2 regions of the Salipaludibacillus agaradhaerens genome follow, and region 1 is predicted to be linked to the other one. Evidence: a T-box and tRNA genes for the amino acid it is inferred to sense, from the RefSeq annotation. Region 1 holds a T-box; the other holds one or more tRNA genes.
The links. The T-box of region 1 lies ahead of glyQ (glycine--tRNA ligase subunit alpha). A T-box ahead of a tRNA ligase gene usually reads a tRNA of that ligase, here a tRNA-Gly.

Region 1 (8,910 bases):
CATAACGAATGAGAAAGCATTACCTCCTGCACCACAACCAAAACAATGATACAGTTGTTTATCGGGTGATACAGAAAAAGAGGGCGTTTTCTCACCATGGAAAGGACACAAACCAACGAAGTTTCTCCCTTGTTTTTTCAATTGAACGTATTCACTTATAACATCCACTATATCTAGTGCCTTGCGAACCTCTTCAATTGTTTCTTCGGGAATCCGTTGTGTCATATACGCCACCAACCTTCTCCCTTTTACAGTAAGCAGACTATTTCTAAAAGAATAGCGTACAACCTTTTGGGTAGACTTTAGAAGCACTCTGTTTTCTTTATTAAGAAAAGTCGTAGACATCACTTGAAAATATTGGACAACGTAAGCCTTAACGACTATATTTTTAAAGAGAGTGTCATAAATATATTCGCTTCAACCTTCAAGATTCCTGCTTTTTTGACAAAATCTTTTTTAACTGTTGTTTAAAAAAATGTCGATCTTCATCACGAAGCTTTTTAGGTCCCCGTGTTTTTTTGCCCGCTTTTCTTTTTTTGGCTTCATCGTGCCTTCTATCAAGTAAAAAATCCACTTGCTCATTCTCAATGATGTTTCCCCTAGGAGATAAAACAACACCACCCTTTGCTAATAAAAGCCCAGCTAAGCCAAGATCCTGGGTAACTGTTATATCACCAGTAGAGGATCGATTGCATATTTCCATATCAACCGCTTCTCTATCTGGATCTGTTATAACTTCCTGCACAAAAGTTGGCAACAAATCGCTTCTCGAATGAGCGTAAGAGTGAACGAAAAGAACTGGACACTTAAATTCACTGGCACAATGAATGATTTCTTCTAAAACTGGACACCCGTCTCCATCGACAAAAATCCTCTTATTTTGTATCAATAGTGAATTCTACACCCTTTTCCGTAAATCCTTTTTTTATTTGTGTTTATTTTCAATCCCCCATGTCCTCTTACTATCTTTACCAAATAAATTAAAAAAAGTCTTGACATTTTCAATTTATTTGTTCTCACTGTGATTATGCCTATTTTTTATAAATTTTATCAAGTCACAATATTTCATTATATAGGATAATAATAAATCTCGCTATGGTTTTGATCATTTTTTCTATTAAAGCTTTTAATAGCTGGACGGGCTGGACGTCAAAACGTCAAAATGATGCTCAGCTATTACATATCACTCATTAGATCGGATTAACTTTTGCTATTTTTACAAAAAGCACCGGCGTAACCATTGAATGAATATCATAAATCAAAATAAGTACAGTCGAACAATGGCTGTAGCTTCACTTCAGAGGACGCTTTCCCCAGGGCTTATCTTCAGGGAGTCGCCGTCTTACGTTTCGATCACTTTTTATCATCCTCATATTAAATGTATTGCATATTATTCATGTTATTGCTTTAAAAACATCATTATGAAATCGACTCATTTAGAAAGTTAATTAAATGAATTGAAGAAGCATCATTTATGAGAAAAGCTACTACCTTCTCTTCTGTTTTATGCATAAATTAACTTTAACGATAGACGCGCATAGGCACTGGCATCTGGTGTATTTAGCAGATAAACGAGTGAATGTTTACATGGAAGGAAATTTTAACGATAGTGCAGCCTATCATAAAATAATTTTTTGGAAAGGTGACTATCCAACATATAAAAAACTTTGAAGTTCTTTTCTAAGAACTTCAAAGTCCCAGTTGGCTTATGAAGAATGATGATGAACAAGTTGATAAATCAAATTTGCAGTCTCTTCCACTGCTTTTGTAGAGACATCAATAATACGACAACCAATCTTATTCATAATTCGAGCAGAGTACAAAAGCTCCTCTTCAATACGCTCTAATGCGGCATAATTAGCTTCTTCTTTTAAACCTAAAGCTTTTAGCCTTTCCGTTCGAATCGTGTTTAATTTTTTGGGGCTGATCGTTAATCCAATTATTTTCTCAGATGGCACATTAAAGAGTTCCTCGGGAGGTTCTACTTCAGGCACAAGAGGTACATTAGCTACTTTTAAACGTTTGTGCGCCAAATATTGAGATAATGGTGTTTTGGATGTGCGAGATACCCCAATTAAAACCACATCAGCCCTTAAAACCCCACGTGGATCTCGACCATCATCATATTTAACCGCAAACTCAATCGCCTCGACTTTTCTAAAGTAATCTTCATCTAGTGTGTGAATAAGACCCGATTTATTTTTTGGTGATGTGTTTAACCGGTTCTCCATCAATGTAATCATAGGCGTTAAAATATCGTAAATAGGTACGTTATGGCTAGCTGCCTGCTGTAATAAATAATTTTTTACTTCTGGTACTACAACGGTAAATGCAATGACACCATTGTTTTCAATAGCTTGTGTTATGACGTCATCTACTGTAGAGGTGTCTTCAACGTAAGGGATTCTCGTAATAGCCGCTTTTCCTTGGCTAAATTGACTTAATGCAGCCTTTACAACTAATTCAGCCGTTTCTCCAACAGAATCAGAAATCACATATACCATCGATTGATCAGATGAACTCATTGGCATTCTCCTTCACTCAATTAATAAAGCTTACGTATGAAGATCATCACTTGCCATATAAACAAAAGCCTTCGCAATATTTGTTTTGGTTAAACGTCCGATTACCTCGTGAACAATGGCACCTTCTTCCTCAATTTCACGAACTACCGGGACACCATCTATTTGTTTATTAATTAATTTATTAGCCACTTCTACAATAGTATCTTCAGGTTTACACATTGTAACATTCGGCATTCTTGTCATAATGATACTCACAGGTACACTCTCAAGGTCTTGTTTACCCATACTAGCACGCAATAAATCTTTTCTTGAAAGAATGCCAGCTAATCGGCTTTTTTTATTTACAACAAAAAGTGTGCCCACGTCCTCTAAAAACATAATACAAATAGCATCATAGGCAGAAGCAGATTCGTTAACTACGACAGGTACAGATTGAAATTGTTTAACAGTTAATTTTTGCATTTGCTCATTAAAAAGTTGCCCACCATTTTTCCCACTATAGTAATAACCTACACGGGGACGTGCATCGAGAAAGCCCGACATGGTTAAAATGGCCAAGTCAGGCCTCAAGGTTGCACGCGTTAGTGACAGCTTCTCAGCAATCTGTTCACCCGTGATCGGACCTTCTTCTTTCACTATTTGTAAAATTCGTTGTTGTCTTTCATTCAACTCCATTGCCTTCACCGTCCTCTATACTCAGGCAAACTCACTATTTTCACTTATTTCTATTATAACCTAATTAAAAACGCTCGAAAAATACGCTTAGTTCTCGGCATGGAAAACAATTGCCTGAAAATCAGCAAAAAAAGTGATCATCTCAGAGGTTTGTTTCATTTGGGCAAGACGATTAGCTTTAATAGTCTCACTTTCAGCCATGACCATTATATTATCAAAATAGCGGTGGATAACTGGCACGAGTTGTTTCAGCAAAGTATAAGCTTCGGCTACCTCACCTTTATCTAGTGAATTTAATACATTTTTCTCATGATCACATGTAGCATCGAAAAGATTTTTTTCTTCCTCTTCTGTGAAAAGCGATGAATCTGGCATTGCATCAGAAGCTGTTTTTTTAGAAATATTTATGACTCTGTTAAATGCTTCAACATCTTTCTTGAAGGAAGCATCATTGAGAAGTTCCATTAAAAACAGGCCTTTTTTAATCGTTATATCTACTCTTCCCGGTGCTGTAGCAAGTACAGCCTCAGCTACATCATAGCGTACATTTTTCTCTTGAAGTAAATGCTTATATCTCAACTTAACGAATTCTTTTAAGTCTGTCATAACATCTTCAAGTGGTCGACTGATTAACCCATGATTATCAGCTTCTAACAAAGCTTCGTTCATCACTTCAAATAAATCAAAGTGCCAGTCTTCTTTTAAGAAAATGTGTAAAATTGCTGCTGTTTGGCGGCGAAGTCCATGGGGATCTTGAGAGCCAGTAGGAATAGCGCCGATTCCAAAACTTGTAACAAGTGTATCGATTTTGTCAGCAACACTGATAAAAGCACCAATCGCGTCAGATGGTGGAAGATCTCCTGATTGCTTAGGTAAGTAATGTTCCTTAATCGCACGAGCTACGCGGGTATCTTCTCCTGATTTTAATGCATATTCCTCTCCCATACGCCCTTCAAGCTCTGGAAACTCATTTACCATATGTGTGACTAAATCATTTTTTGCTAAATGAGCTGCTCTTTCTGTGAGGTGAATTATTTCTTTAGTAGCACCAGCTTTTTTAGCAATTTTTACAGCTAGAGCAGAGAAACGTCTCACTTTATCAGCAATTGAACCTAATTCCTCATGGTAAACGATTGATTCAAGACGGGAAAAGAGAGCTTCAAAATTTTTATTCAAATCTTCGTTATAGAAAAATTCAGCATCTGCCAATCGCGCCCTCAGTACTTTTTCATTACCCTTTTGAACATTTTCTAAGTGACGATGATCCCCATTTCGAACCGTAATAAAGATGGGCTGAAGGTCTCCGTCTTTATTTTTAACTGGGAAATAACGTTGATGTTCCCTCATTGATGTAATGAGGACTTCTTCAGGCACCTGTAAAAACCGCTTATCAAATGTACCATATAGCGCTGTTGGGTATTCCACAAGATTCGTGACTTCTTCGAGTAAATTTTCGTCTACTGGAACGACCCATCCTTCACTTTCTGCCATTTGTTCAAGTTGTTTTCTAATCGCTGTTTTCCTTTCGAGTGGATCAACAATTACATGCTCTTTTAACAAGGCAGAAACATAGTCATTTGCGTCCTCAAGGATTAATTGGTTTCCTAAAAAGCGGTGACCAAAGGAATAACGATCGGTGGATACATTCGTGATGTTAAATGAGATCACCTCTGTCCCATATAGAGCAACTAGCCATTTTACTGGACGAACAAATTTCTGATCATTTACTCCCCACTTCATATTTTTTGGGAAAGGAATACTAAGGATAACGTGTTTCAATTCGGGTAGAAGAGACGTAACAGGTTCACCAGCTGTGAATTTTTTAGCGAAAACATAGTCTTCCCCGTTAATAGACTTTACGTAAAGGTCATCTGTGTTTACTCCTTGTCCACGAGCGAATCCTTGAGCAGCCTTTGACCAATTTCCTTCTTCATCTTGAGCAATCTTTTTAGAAGGTCCTTTTGCTTCCACTTCAACATCATCTTGCTTTTCCTCGAGTCCGTGTACGATGACAGCTAAGCGACGCGGAGTTGAGAAAGCTTTTGTTTCATCATAAGTTAACCTATGCTCTTTCATCCAAGCTTCAGTTCGGTGTTGCAGTTCTTTCATAGCATCTGTTACAAATCTTGCAGGCATCTCTTCCAAGCCGATTTCTAATAATAATGTCCTACTACTCATTAGCAGCTTCCCCCTTCTCTTTAAGCATCGGAAAACCTAATTTTTCCCGTGCGTCATAATAGGTTTTCGCGCAATTACGGGCAAGATTTCTTACACGACCGATATAACCAGTTCTTTCAGTAACAGAAATGGCACCTTGGGCATCTAACAAATTAAAAACGTGAGAACACTTTAACACATAGTCATAAGAAGGAATAACGAGTTGTTCATTTAGCGCACGCTGCGCTTCTTTTTCAAAAGTTGAAAACAGTTGAAAAAGCATGTCTGCATCCGCCACTTCAAAGGAATACTTAGATTGTTCATACTCATTTTGTAAGAAAACATCCCCGTAAGTAAAACCATTCACCCATTCGAGATCGTAAACATTCTCTTTATCTTGTATATAAGATGCTAATCGTTCCAGGCCGTATGTAATTTCGACAGATACAGGTGAAGCGTCGAGCCCTCCTACTTGTTGAAAATAAGTAAATTGGGTAATTTCCATCCCGTCGAGCCATACTTCCCAGCCTAATCCCCATGCAGCAAGAGTAGGCGCTTCCCAGTTGTCTTCTACAAAACGAATGTCGTGCTCTTCTGGTTTAATCCCTAATTTTTTTAAACTCTCTAAATATAATTCTTGAATATTGTCAGGAGATGGCTTCATAACTACTTGAAATTGGTGGTGTTGATATAGTCGATTTGGATTTTCTCCATATCTTCCATCAGTCGGTCGTCGTGATGGTTCAACATAAGCTACATTCCACGGTTCTGGTCCAATACTTCGTAAAAATGTCATAGGATTCATTGTGCCAGCGCCTTTTTCCACATCATACGGCTGCAGGAGAAGGCAATTTTGTTTTCCCCAAAATTCTTGTAACGTGAGAATCATGTTTTGTACGTTCATGCGTAAAGCCTCCAATTTTACTAAGATTTTGTGAGTGTCATAACGCAGGGAGATTGATTTAAAGCTTTTTCTAAGAAAAGTTATTCAATAAAAAACTCCCGTCTCTATATCCATAAGGATACAGGGACGAGAGTAACCCGCGGTTCCACCCTACTTGCACAGCTAAACTGCACCACTTTAACTATACGTACTCTGGAACGCCTTCCTTGTCATCGTTATACTCAGCTTTCACCATCCTGAGCTCGCTAATATATTGAGAGGACAAGTACTATTTTCCTTCATTGCACGGTAACTATAAACGATCTCTTATCATTACAAATCTTACTTAAAAAAAAGTTAGCTGTCAACATCTTGTTGTGAGAACTTCTCTATCTGATCTAAAAATCGCTTTGATTTTAAATGAATTCCGATATATTCTTGATAATACAATGCTAATATTTCTTTTAATTGCAGTTTATTATCAGGTTTCACAGAAATTTTACCAATTCTAGAAGGGTTAATTTGTTGAAATAGCCTTAAAAGTTTCATGACTGAAGGGGATGCCTTTAAATGATACTTATCCTCGTGGGAACAAGCGGTACAGAGAGCCCCACCAAACTTCAGTGAAAAAACAAAAGGCAAATCTGTTCTTCTACAATGGGCACATTCATGTAAAGTTGGGGGAGAACCAGAAAAAGCCAACATCTTTGTCTCAAGAATGCGAATTAGAATTTCCCCATCATCTCCCTCATTTAAATGGTGTAACAATTGATACAGCAATTCAAATAAATACGGGTTCTTATCATTATCATCTGTCAATTTATCAATCATTTCCACTATGTATGCACCATAAGCAGTGAGCATTAAATCATTTCGTACTTCTTTGAATGAATCAATAATATCAGATTGACTAAGCGACCCCATCCCTTGAGATTTTTGATATATGAAAGAACCATAAACAAAGAGTTGAGTTGATGAAGCAAAGCGACTCTTTGGTCGTTTTGCTCCGCGTGCCATTACGGCTGTTTTGCCGTGTTCACGAGACAATAATGTGATAATTTTGTTCGTTTCACCATAATCAGTCGTACGAATAACAATACCTTCTGTTTTGTGTAACAATATCGCCACCTGCCAATTTTAGGTGAGCTTCAGGTCATTTAGGGGATCGTCTCCTCATCAGAATTCCCATCATCCTGTTCATACATAATGGTATCTTGCTGATCTCGATCAATTTCTTTAAATAACAAATAAGATTCCACATCGCCTGTCATGGAGAATACGTGCCAGGATAACTGACGCATCGGGCTACTCCACCTTTCTTAAAGCAAGCTTTATTGTGCTTCTATATCTGTTATAGTGACCTTCTGCGTCCTTTTCATGTCAAGGAAATATTAACAGTATAAAACGCCCCTTCAATCAATGGGTTTTCTCGTTCTTCTCCCGCTGATTGCTCGTTGAGTCCAACATCTCCCCGTCTGAAATAGATCTAGCACTCCTCTCTATTTTATGCTGGAAGTTTTACAGACGGTTATCTGTGATAAAGATGAACGAGTCGGTATTATTTTAATACTCCTCATTGTTATAGCCGAAATTTTTTAAATGCTTCGGTTTATTTCGCCAATCCTTTTCAACCTTTACCCAAAGCTCAAGAAAAATTTTGGATCCCAGAAGACGTTGAATATCTTCTCTAGCTCGTTTCCCTATTTCTTTAAGCATTTTCCCTTGCTTACCGATAATGATCCCTTTCTGCGAACTTCTTTCCACCACAACAACTGCCCCAACATAAACAGTCTCCGTATTTTCTCTACGCTTAATTTGTTCAATCTCAACAGCAATCGAATGAGGCACTTCTTCTTCAGTTAAATGAAGAATCTTTTCACGAATCATTTCTGCCATTAAAAAACGTTCTGGATGGTCAGTAACCTGATCCTCCGGATAAAATTGAGGACCTGTGTATAAATAAGCATAAACCTGTTCGAGAAGTGTGGTAACGTTATTACCTTCCAACGCAGAAACAGGAATGATCTCTTTAAATGGATAAAGCTGTGAATACTCTTTAATAAGTGGCAAGAGCTCGTCTGGGTGGACGTCATCGATTTTATTAATAATAAGGAAAACGGGGGTATTGACATTTTTTAAACGTTCAATAATAAATTCATCACCACGCCCTTTTCCTTCTTTAGCATCTACAAGAAATAAGATCACATCAACTTCATTAAACGTATTTTGCGCAATCTTTGTCATGAAATCACCGAGCCGATGTTTAGGCTTATGAATCCCCGGCGTATCAATAAAAACGATTTGACCTTTATCTCCGGTATAGACGCCTTGAATACGATTTCTTGTCGTTTGAGGTTTATTACTCATAATCGCAATTTTCTGCCCTAAAACATGGTTCAATAATGTGGATTTGCCTACATTAGGTCGGCCAATTAGTGCTACAAAACCTGATTTTTTTTCATTCTCAGTCATTTAAATCCTCCGGTGAAAATGCTCCTGGTAACAATTGTTCCATTGTCCACTCAGTAGTATCTCCATGCAAATTCGTTAAATATATTTTTGTCTCACGCTGTAAAAGCTCCGACATCACTTGTCGACATGCACCACAGGGAGAGACTGGTCCATCCGTATCGGCTACCACTGCCATAGCAGTAAATTCACGTACCCCAT
Region 2 (8,910 bases), 3.1 Mb from region 1:
GGTCATATTCTGCAGACATATCAATACCTTTTTTATTGCAAAGTTGTTCGAAGTTAGCAGTCTTACCATCCAGGTTATACCAAACTTGCTTTTCGTTTCGGTGTTTGAAAACATCCGAAAAGTCTTCTTTTACTTTTATGATTTCAGTATCAATGTCTTCTGCGTCTTCAATATTAGCTTTCCTCTTTAAATCTTCTATCGTCGGATCCCCTAACAATTCCCTTATTGCTTCTCCTTGTTTCCCTTGAGAGATTGTCTTATGAAACATTTGGAGATTATTAATTTTCTTTGCTGCAAAATAAGAACGTCCATACAACATATAGTCATTTTTTAATAAAAGTTTAAGATAAACATAGCTTTCAAATATACTCCTTAAAATTGTATCTAGGGAAGCACTTTTACTTTCCTCTACAAGAAGCCTTAGTGATTCTACTTTCTCAGTTAAATCTTCGAAAAACGCTAAGATTACAACATCTTCCACTTCTAATATTTTATTTTTAGGATTAAAGTAATTGTTTATGATTAATTGAATTGCACCATTAGACTCTTTTAGAGTCTTTTTTAACATCTTCAAAAATCTTCCCCCTCATCAAACTTAGTTGCCCCAATAAGGTATCGGTATCCACTTTAACAGGGTATGCTCCCCTGTATTTTTCAACTGTATAGATTTTTTACACTAAATTTCTTGTCCTCAAATTTATTTTCTCTGTGTCTAGCGACATCTTTATAAATAATAGTATACACTACCCATAAAATAACAAACATAATAAATAGAGTGAAAATCATTGTGAAAGTCTCAGATTCTCCTAATGGTTCTTTTTCCACTACACTTGAACTTATTGTAAATATTAACATAGAACTCATAAAAACCATTCCATATTTAGTGAAATCATATATATAAATAAAATATGAAATACATAATTTCTTTAGAAAACCAAAGTTCTTGCTATTTTTGTGCCATACATATCCATCAGATATGGTCCTTATTAATTGAAAGTATTCTTTTTCAATAACTTCAAAAAAATTTTCAAATTCTATCCAAAAAGATTCATTAAATTCTTCATTTGTCTCCACTAATTGTTTAAATTTAAATACTTTCTCTAATATATAAATCTCTGATCTCATATACGTTCGCTCGCCATTCGAGAATTGGAACGACTATGGATATTTATGGACATAATATCGTCAATGTGGATAGAGCAGCAGCAGACCATTTCAATGAATTCTTTACAAAAAAGGGGCGGAAAATTAAATTAAACCCCAATCCGACCCCATTTTATGATAATTACCGATTTAACATATATTAACCAAAAATAAAAACCCTTATATACCAAGGGTTTACGATGTTTTAAATGGCGTCCCAGGAGAGATTCGAACTCCCGACCGACGGCTTAGAAGGCCGTTGCTCTATCCAGCTGAGCTACTGGGACAATGTTACTGCTAAGATTTAATTGGAGCGGGTGAAGGGAATCGAACCCTCGTCATCAGCTTGGAAGGCTGAGGTTTTACCACTAAACTACACCCGCATATGATTATGTAAAGACTTTAGGTTGCTTCTCACGACCTACATGTCTCTTCCTCTTCTAGCTTTGCTCTGGCGTTTATCCGTCGAGACAACTCAATGTCTTTTCATAGATGCTTTGTTCGTGGCTGAGGTTTTACCACTAAACGTCACCCGCCTATGATTATGTATAGACTTTAAATTACTTCCCGACCTAACATATCTCTTCCTCTTCTAGCTTTGCTCTGGAGTTTATCCGTCAAGACAACTCCCGCTTTTTCATGTATAAATGTCTCCAGCATGTTTACTAAGACACCACAATGTCTAAATATGTTATAACGGAGACTGTATAGAAAAAATATGTTTAACAGCGACAATATTTAATATATACAATCTCCGCCTTAATGTCAACCGTTTTTAGAAAAACTTTTGCTTAGGTCGTTTAATTTTTGTCCATCAATTGAGTAGAAGTTCACATTTACAGTTGTGTCAGAAGTATCGACTATAACGTAACTACCCACACTGTATTGTCTTGGTAGTCTCATGCTTCCAGGGTTAATAATAATCTTACCTTTTTCTTCAGTCGCAACAGGGATATGAGTATGCCCGTAGCAAAGAATATCTGCTGAAGCTTCCTCACCTTTATAAATGAGATTCATCTCGGTCATTTTCACATTTAGCAAGTGACCGTGACCGACGAAAAAAGTCGTATCCCTCACCGTTTCAACTAATTCTTCTGGAAAGTCTGAACCGTGGTCACAATTGCCTCTCACAGTATAGACGTTTTGAAGAGCTGGTGAGGCCGCACTCAGCTCTGAATCACCGCAATGAAAAATAGCATCCACTTCCGCACGGTGTCTATCCACTACTTCTTTTAATTCATTTTCCCAACCATGACTGTCACTCATAATTAAAGCTCTCATCAGTTATCACCTCTTCACGATTATTCCTGTAGCGTCCACTTATCCCACATCTCATTTAATGTCATAAGAGCATTTGCCCGGTGACTTAATGTGTTTTTCTCTTGCTTTGTGAGTTGTGCCATCGTTTTCCCTAGTTCTGACAAGTAGAATAGAGGGTCGTACCCAAATCCATGATTGCCTGTCGGTGCATGTGAGATAGTTCCTTTACAAATACCTCGTACTGTTTTCACATCACCAGATGGGAAATAAATAGCTAATGCACATACAAATTGAGCCGTACGTGCTTCATCATTCGTATTAGCCAGTTCTTTTAACAGCTTCTCATTGTTTGCTTGATCGTCTTTATTAGGACCGGCATAGCGAGCTGAGTAAATACCTGGCGCTCCGTTCAAGACATCTACCGCCAAACCAGAATCATCGGCTAAAACTGGCTTATGAATAAGTTCACCGATTGTTTTTGCCTTTTTAATCGCATTTTCTTCAAACGTTTTGCCATCTTCCACAACATCAATATCTTCGTCTAAGTCTAACAGCGATTTAACCGTTAACCCTTTGGCAGCAAAGAAAGCTTCAAATTCAGCTACTTTTCCTTTATTTTTCGTAGCAATAAAAATCTCTTTATACATCTGGTTCCCGCTCCTGCCCATTATTATCCTCTGATTTATCGTCCATGTTCATTTTATCTGCAAATTCCCCGAGTGCTTGTCTCTGAATCGTAAAAAGCTCGTTTATTCCTTTTTCCGCTAAATCAAGCATGTCATTTAACTGGCTACGAGAAAAAGTGGCTTCTTCCCCAGTGCCTTGTACTTCTACTAATTGACCGTCACCAGTCATAATCACATTCATATCCACATCGGCTTGGGAATCTTCCACGTAATCTAAATCAAGAACTACGTCGTTTTCTGACGTCACACCGATAGAGATGGCTGCCAAATAATTTTTTAACGGGTTTTCTTTTAGTTTAGATGTTTTTATAAGTTGCTCAAAAGCAAGTCCTACTGCTACGAAAGCGCCTGTAATAGAGGCTGTTCGGGTTCCACCATCAGCCTGTATAACATCGCAATCGACCCAAACTGTCCGTTCACCTAAACGATCTAAATCAACGACAGACCGGAGAGCTCTCCCAATAAGTCTTTGGATCTCCATCGTACGTCCTGTGATCTTCCCTTTCGAAGATTCCCTTATGTTCCGTTGCTCTGTTGCCCGTGGTAACATCGCATATTCAGCGGTGATCCAGCCTTTTCCTTGCCCCCTCATAAAGGGGGGAACACGTTCTTCAACACTGGCTGAACAAATAACCTTTGTATCTCCAAACGTGATGAGTACCGATCCTTCCGGATGTTTTATGTAATGCGGAACAATCTCTACCTTTCTCAATTCATTAGCTGAACGTCCATCATGACGCATATTGTCACTCCCCTTACATGGTTACTACTTACTAGTATGTAGATTAATACTTAACAAAATTAGCACTTTGCTAACAGCGAAAAAAGAAGAAGCAGCTGCTTTACAGCTACCTCTTTAATGATAAGCCTTTCGTCCTTGAATTTCAATTATCGACCGTTTGTTTAAAATTGTCCAATATTAACATGGTCGGGCCTCACCACAGCTTCTGACAAAGCTTCCCCGTTACTCACCATTATCTCTTCTTCTGATTCAACCATAAATGACACACTATTCACTTCTTCTTGTTCAGTTAATGACAACACAATCATGTTCAAAACATTTTCAGACAAAGCTGTCCCATCATGCTGGCTTAGTAACGCCTCATTAAAATTAAGCACAACTGTGCCATCATGATATTCCGGTTCTTCAATAAGTTCAACTTCTTGCCTGAAATCAGTTAAGAGCTCAGACATGTAATGGGGACCTTCCAATAATTCATTGATAACTGCCTGATATTTGTCTTCCTCTTGACTAATACGACGCGTCACTGGGACATAGTATGTTTGGTCTTCTGTCTGGTTCAAAAAGTAAACGACCACTGGTTCTGTAGAGACGAGGTCTGTTTGGTCTGTCATTTCTAAGTTAATCCCATGAGCCCTTGTATAGCCATCACCAATGGGTGTGTCATTGTGCGGCATAGCAGTTAAATCTTCACCATTGATTTGAATGCTCACTTTATCAACATCATCCAGCTGTGTCAATGTCCATGTTAAAGACTGTAGAACTTGCATCTCTTGAGCAGGATGATACTCTCCGAAATAATCATTAAAGTTAATCGTTGCCACACCCTGTTCATTCAGATCAGCACTTAAAACTTCTGTACCAGCTGGCAAAGATGCTTGAAAACCATTTGGCAGATTTTCTGTAACCGGCCCCTCTTGCACTAAATGTTCAGCCAATGCCGTCAATTCATCTTCTTCACTTATAACTTCTACTGACTGCGGTGCTACCATGCCATTACTATCTAGTAGGTATAATTCACGGATCTCTCCTTGAACCGTTACTTCTCCCCCTTTTTCTTCAGGAGAAGCCGCCTCTTCCGTCTCGTTTTCTTCCATGCTCTCATCTGTTATGGAACTGACCTCACCTTCATCAGTGATATCGTCTTCAATAACCTCAACTTCTAATTCGTTTTCATCCTCGATATAATCAATTTGTGGCGGATCTAACTCCTCTAATACATCATTTGTCGCTTGTGATCCACATGCCGTTAAAAGCAAAACAGCTGCTCCTGCAATCATAGCTGAAGACCTTCTTATTCCCGAGCCGCGCAACATCGCATTCCCTCCTTGACAGTTTGTACTATCATGTATACGAGCTTTTTCATCCTTTTAGACCAATAGAATATATAAAAGCACAACGCATTAAAATGCGCTGTGCTTTAGTCGCTTAAGAACGAAATCCAGCTGTTTTTTTCTGATAAAAGCGAATCGGTAATCTTAAATCCGTTTCCCTAATATCTAACGAGTGAGGTTTTAACCACTCTTCAGCTACTTTCTTAAAATTAGCTTTTAGTCCTGTCGTATAAAAAATATGGTGTGGTGTGATATCTCCAGTATAAAGAAGTTCTTTATGGTATAGGAGTGAACTCACTTCCAATGCGGTTTCATCACCAGAACAGATGACCTTCACATTAGAGCCGACTACCTCTTCTATTAAAGGAGCCAGTAAGGGATAGTGTGTACATCCTAAGATTAAACTATCGATATCGTATTGTAGAATTGGTGCTAATGCTTTCGTTATTATTTCTCTCGCCATATGGCCAGTAAACTCTCCAGTTTCAACTAGGGGAACAAGCGTAGGACAAGCTAAACTGACAACTTTTACTTTATCATTGATTGTTGTCAATTCACGATGATAGGCGCCACTCGAAATGGTTCCTTCTGTCCCTATCACGCCAACATGATGGTTGGTTGTTACTTTTAATGCTGCAGTAGCACCAGGATGAATAACACCCAACACGGGAATAGAGAGCCTCTCCTTCGCTTCCTCTAATATGACAGCTGTCGCTGTATTACATGCTATAACTAGAAGTTTAATATCATGAGAGGTGAGATAATCAATCATCTCCCACGTATATGCTCGCACTTCCTCTTCTGTTCTCGGTCCATATGGACAGCGTGCTGTATCTCCGATGTAGATTATTTCCTCTTTCGGCAATTGTCTTATTATTTCAGAGACAACAGTTAGTCCTCCGACCCCTGAATCAATTACACCAATTGGTTTTTTCACGCTTCAACGTCCCTTTATCTATATATTAAAATGACTTCCATGTTTTCGCATCTCTTTTCATTTCATCATAAAGAAAGCTTAAACTTTTTTCCAAAAAGTCTACATCTTCTTTTGAAAAGTCTCCTAAAACATCTTGTAAGTAAATTTGTCGTTGCTTAATCACTTCACGAATAATAGTGGCACCTTTAGAAAGAAGGTGAATACGGACAACACGACGATCATTCGTATCCTTTACCCGCTCTACGAGGTCATTCTTTTCCATACGATCCACTAAATCTGTCGTTGTGCTACAAGCCAAATACATTTTTGATGATAATTCTCCTATAGTCATATCACCATATTCATGTAGCCACTGCAGTGCCACAAATTGTGGAGGTGTAATCGGGAACTCATTCAGAATTTCGCGTCCTTTTTGTTTAACAATGTCCGCAATTAATCTGAGAGACTTTTCAATTTCCTCAACTTGAAGCTGTTCCCTTGTCTTATCCTTTTGCTGTTCAGGCATATTATACCTCCTTTCGGAATACGAAACATTAACATGGACACTTATATTTTCTCTGTTTTTATAATGGATTTCAAGTATAAGCGGTTGCCTATGTTTAAAAACGCTGGCATACAGCAAAAGCTCTGCTGTAAACCAGCGCAATGAGTGATGATGCTTTCGTGTTATTGAACGATCATATCGTGTTAACTAGACGTGACGAGATCCTCTCATTTTCTAGCTAAGCCACTCAATTACAAGAAAGTCTTTTCTACTAATTGCTTAACCTCTTCAGCCGTATTTAGGGTAAGAGCTTGTTCAGCAATAGACTGTGCTTCAGCCTTCGTCATTTGACTGATCTGGCTTCTTGCTGGAAGCACTGACGTAGCACTCATGCTGAATTCATCTAAGCCTAATCCAAGCAATAACGGAATAGCTAATTCATCACCGGCCATTTCTCCACACATGCCAGTCCATTTACCTTCTGCATGAGATGCGTCAATAACCATTTTCACAAGACGTAAAATAGCTGGGTTGTATGGTTGATATAAGTAGGATACTTGCTCATTCATACGGTCAGCTGCAAAGGTATATTGAATTAAGTCATTTGTACCAATGCTAAAGAAATCAACTTCTTTAGCGAATTGCGGTGCCATAACAGCAGTTGAAGGAATCTCAACCATAATACCTACTTCAATGTTGTCACTTACTTCTACGCCATTGCTTAAGAGCTTACTCTTTTCTTCTTCTAATAATGCTTTCGCTTCTCTAAATTCATCTAGCGTTGCGATCATAGGAAACATTATTTTCAGATTTCCAAAAGTGCTGGCTCGCAATAATGCTCGCAATTGTGTTCGGAACATATCATCTTTTTCAAGGCAAAGTCTTATGGCACGGAATCCTAAGAAGGGGTTCATTTCTTTTGGAAGATCGAGATAAGGGAGCTCTTTATCTCCACCTATATCAAGCGTTCGAATAACAACTGGCTTTCCATCCATCGTTTCCACGACTTTTTTATAAGCTTCGAATTGCTCATCTTCCGTCGGCAACTCATCCCGCCCCATGTAAAGGAATTCTGTACGATAGAGACCAACACCTTCAGCACCGTTATTAATAACACCTTCTAAATCATTAGGTGTACCAATGTTAGCGACTAATTCAACATGTTCGCCATCTTTTGATTTTGAAGGCTCATTAACAAGCTTAGCCCACTCTTTCTTCTGCTCTTCGTAATCTGCTAGCTTTTGACGATACTCAGCTAATTCATCATCAGAAGGGTTGATAATAACGTTACCTTCAAGCCCATCCACGATCACATTCATGCCCGCATCAGCTTGATCCGTTACTTCCTTTGATCCCACAACTGCTGGAATTTCCATGGAACGGGCCATAATAGCTGAATGAGACGTTCGACCACCGATGTCTGTCGCAAACCCTTTAACATATTTCTTGTTCAACTGAGCAGTGTCTGAAGGTGTTAAATCATCTGCAATAATGACCACTTCTTCATTAATTTCCGCGAGTGAGACAATCGGTTTACCTAAAAGGTGTGATAGTACTCTTTTAGAGACGTCGCGAATGTCTGCCGCTCGTTCTTTCATGTAATCATTATCCATTGCTTCAAACATAGCAACAAACTGATTAGCAATTTCGTTTAATGCAAACGACGCATTAACCTTTTCATCCTTTATCATTTGACGGATTGGATCCACGAGCTCAGGATCACTTAAAACAAGAAGATGAGCAGAAAAAATTTCTGCATGCTCATCACCGAGATCCTGTCTCGTTTTTTCTTTAATTTTTTCCAGTTCATCTTTTGAGGTTTGTAGAGCTGCATCCAGTGCCTGAATTTCTTCATCAATAGTGTCAATCGTTTTCTTCTCTACCGTTAAATCCGGTGTTTCAAGACGAAACGCTTTTGAGATGGCAATCCCGGCTGAAGCAGCAATGCCGGTAAGTTGTGTTGACATTACTCAGCAAGTCCTTGTTTCATGATCTCATCAAGACCTTTGATTGCGTCGTCTGCATCTGGTCCTTCAGCTTTAATTGTCACATCTGCCCCTTGTCCAACACCTAGAGACATAACACCCATAATTGATTTTAAGTTAACAGATTTTCCGTTATACTCAAGTGTAATTTCAGATTCGTACTGACCTGCTTTATTAACAAGTTGTGTTGCTGGTCGTGCGTGGATTCCTGTTTCTGCTGTTACTTTAAATTTTTTCTCTGCCATGATTAAACACTCCTTAGATTTTATGTTTTTTAAAATTTGACTATTCAGATGATGATCTGTCTTACGATGGATGTCAAACATCGTTCACTGTTAC

Region 2: it has a tRNA-Gly gene. The T-box ahead of glyQ (glycine--tRNA ligase subunit alpha) is inferred to sense a tRNA for this amino acid. The anticodon was not compared.

What each region holds. Positions count from the first base shown of each region.
Region 1 covers NZ_KV917378.1:1,004,150-1,013,059, forward strand. Annotated here, with positions in the region: gene dnaG (DNA primase) at 1-225, opposite strand, end outside; gene BK581_RS04805 (DUF188 domain-containing protein) at 425-889, opposite strand; gene BK581_RS04810 (pyruvate, water dikinase regulatory protein) at 1,707-2,525, opposite strand; gene BK581_RS04815 (helix-turn-helix transcriptional regulator) at 2,556-3,200, opposite strand; gene glyS (glycine--tRNA ligase subunit beta) at 3,288-5,378, opposite strand; gene glyQ (glycine--tRNA ligase subunit alpha) at 5,371-6,261, opposite strand; T-box leader at 6,381-6,552, opposite strand; gene recO (DNA repair protein RecO) at 6,598-7,359, opposite strand; gene BK581_RS04835 (YqzL family protein) at 7,398-7,541, opposite strand; gene era (GTPase Era) at 7,804-8,712, opposite strand; gene BK581_RS04845 (cytidine deaminase) at 8,705-8,910, opposite strand, start outside.
Region 2 covers NZ_KV917378.1:4,088,473-4,097,382, reverse strand. Annotated here, with positions in the region: gene BK581_RS18770 (DUF5677 domain-containing protein) at 1-568, opposite strand, end outside; gene BK581_RS18765 (hypothetical protein) at 655-1,125, opposite strand; tRNA gene BK581_RS18760 (tRNA-Arg) at 1,354-1,430, opposite strand; tRNA gene BK581_RS18755 (tRNA-Gly) at 1,453-1,526, opposite strand; gene BK581_RS18750 (metallophosphoesterase family protein) at 1,909-2,424, opposite strand; gene BK581_RS18745 (XTP/dITP diphosphatase) at 2,445-3,050, opposite strand; gene rph (ribonuclease PH) at 3,043-3,831, opposite strand; gene BK581_RS18735 (GerMN domain-containing protein) at 3,993-5,147, opposite strand; gene racE (glutamate racemase) at 5,260-6,102, opposite strand; gene BK581_RS18725 (MarR family winged helix-turn-helix transcriptional regulator) at 6,128-6,607, opposite strand; gene ptsP (phosphoenolpyruvate--protein phosphotransferase) at 6,838-8,553, opposite strand; gene BK581_RS18715 (phosphocarrier protein HPr) at 8,553-8,816, opposite strand.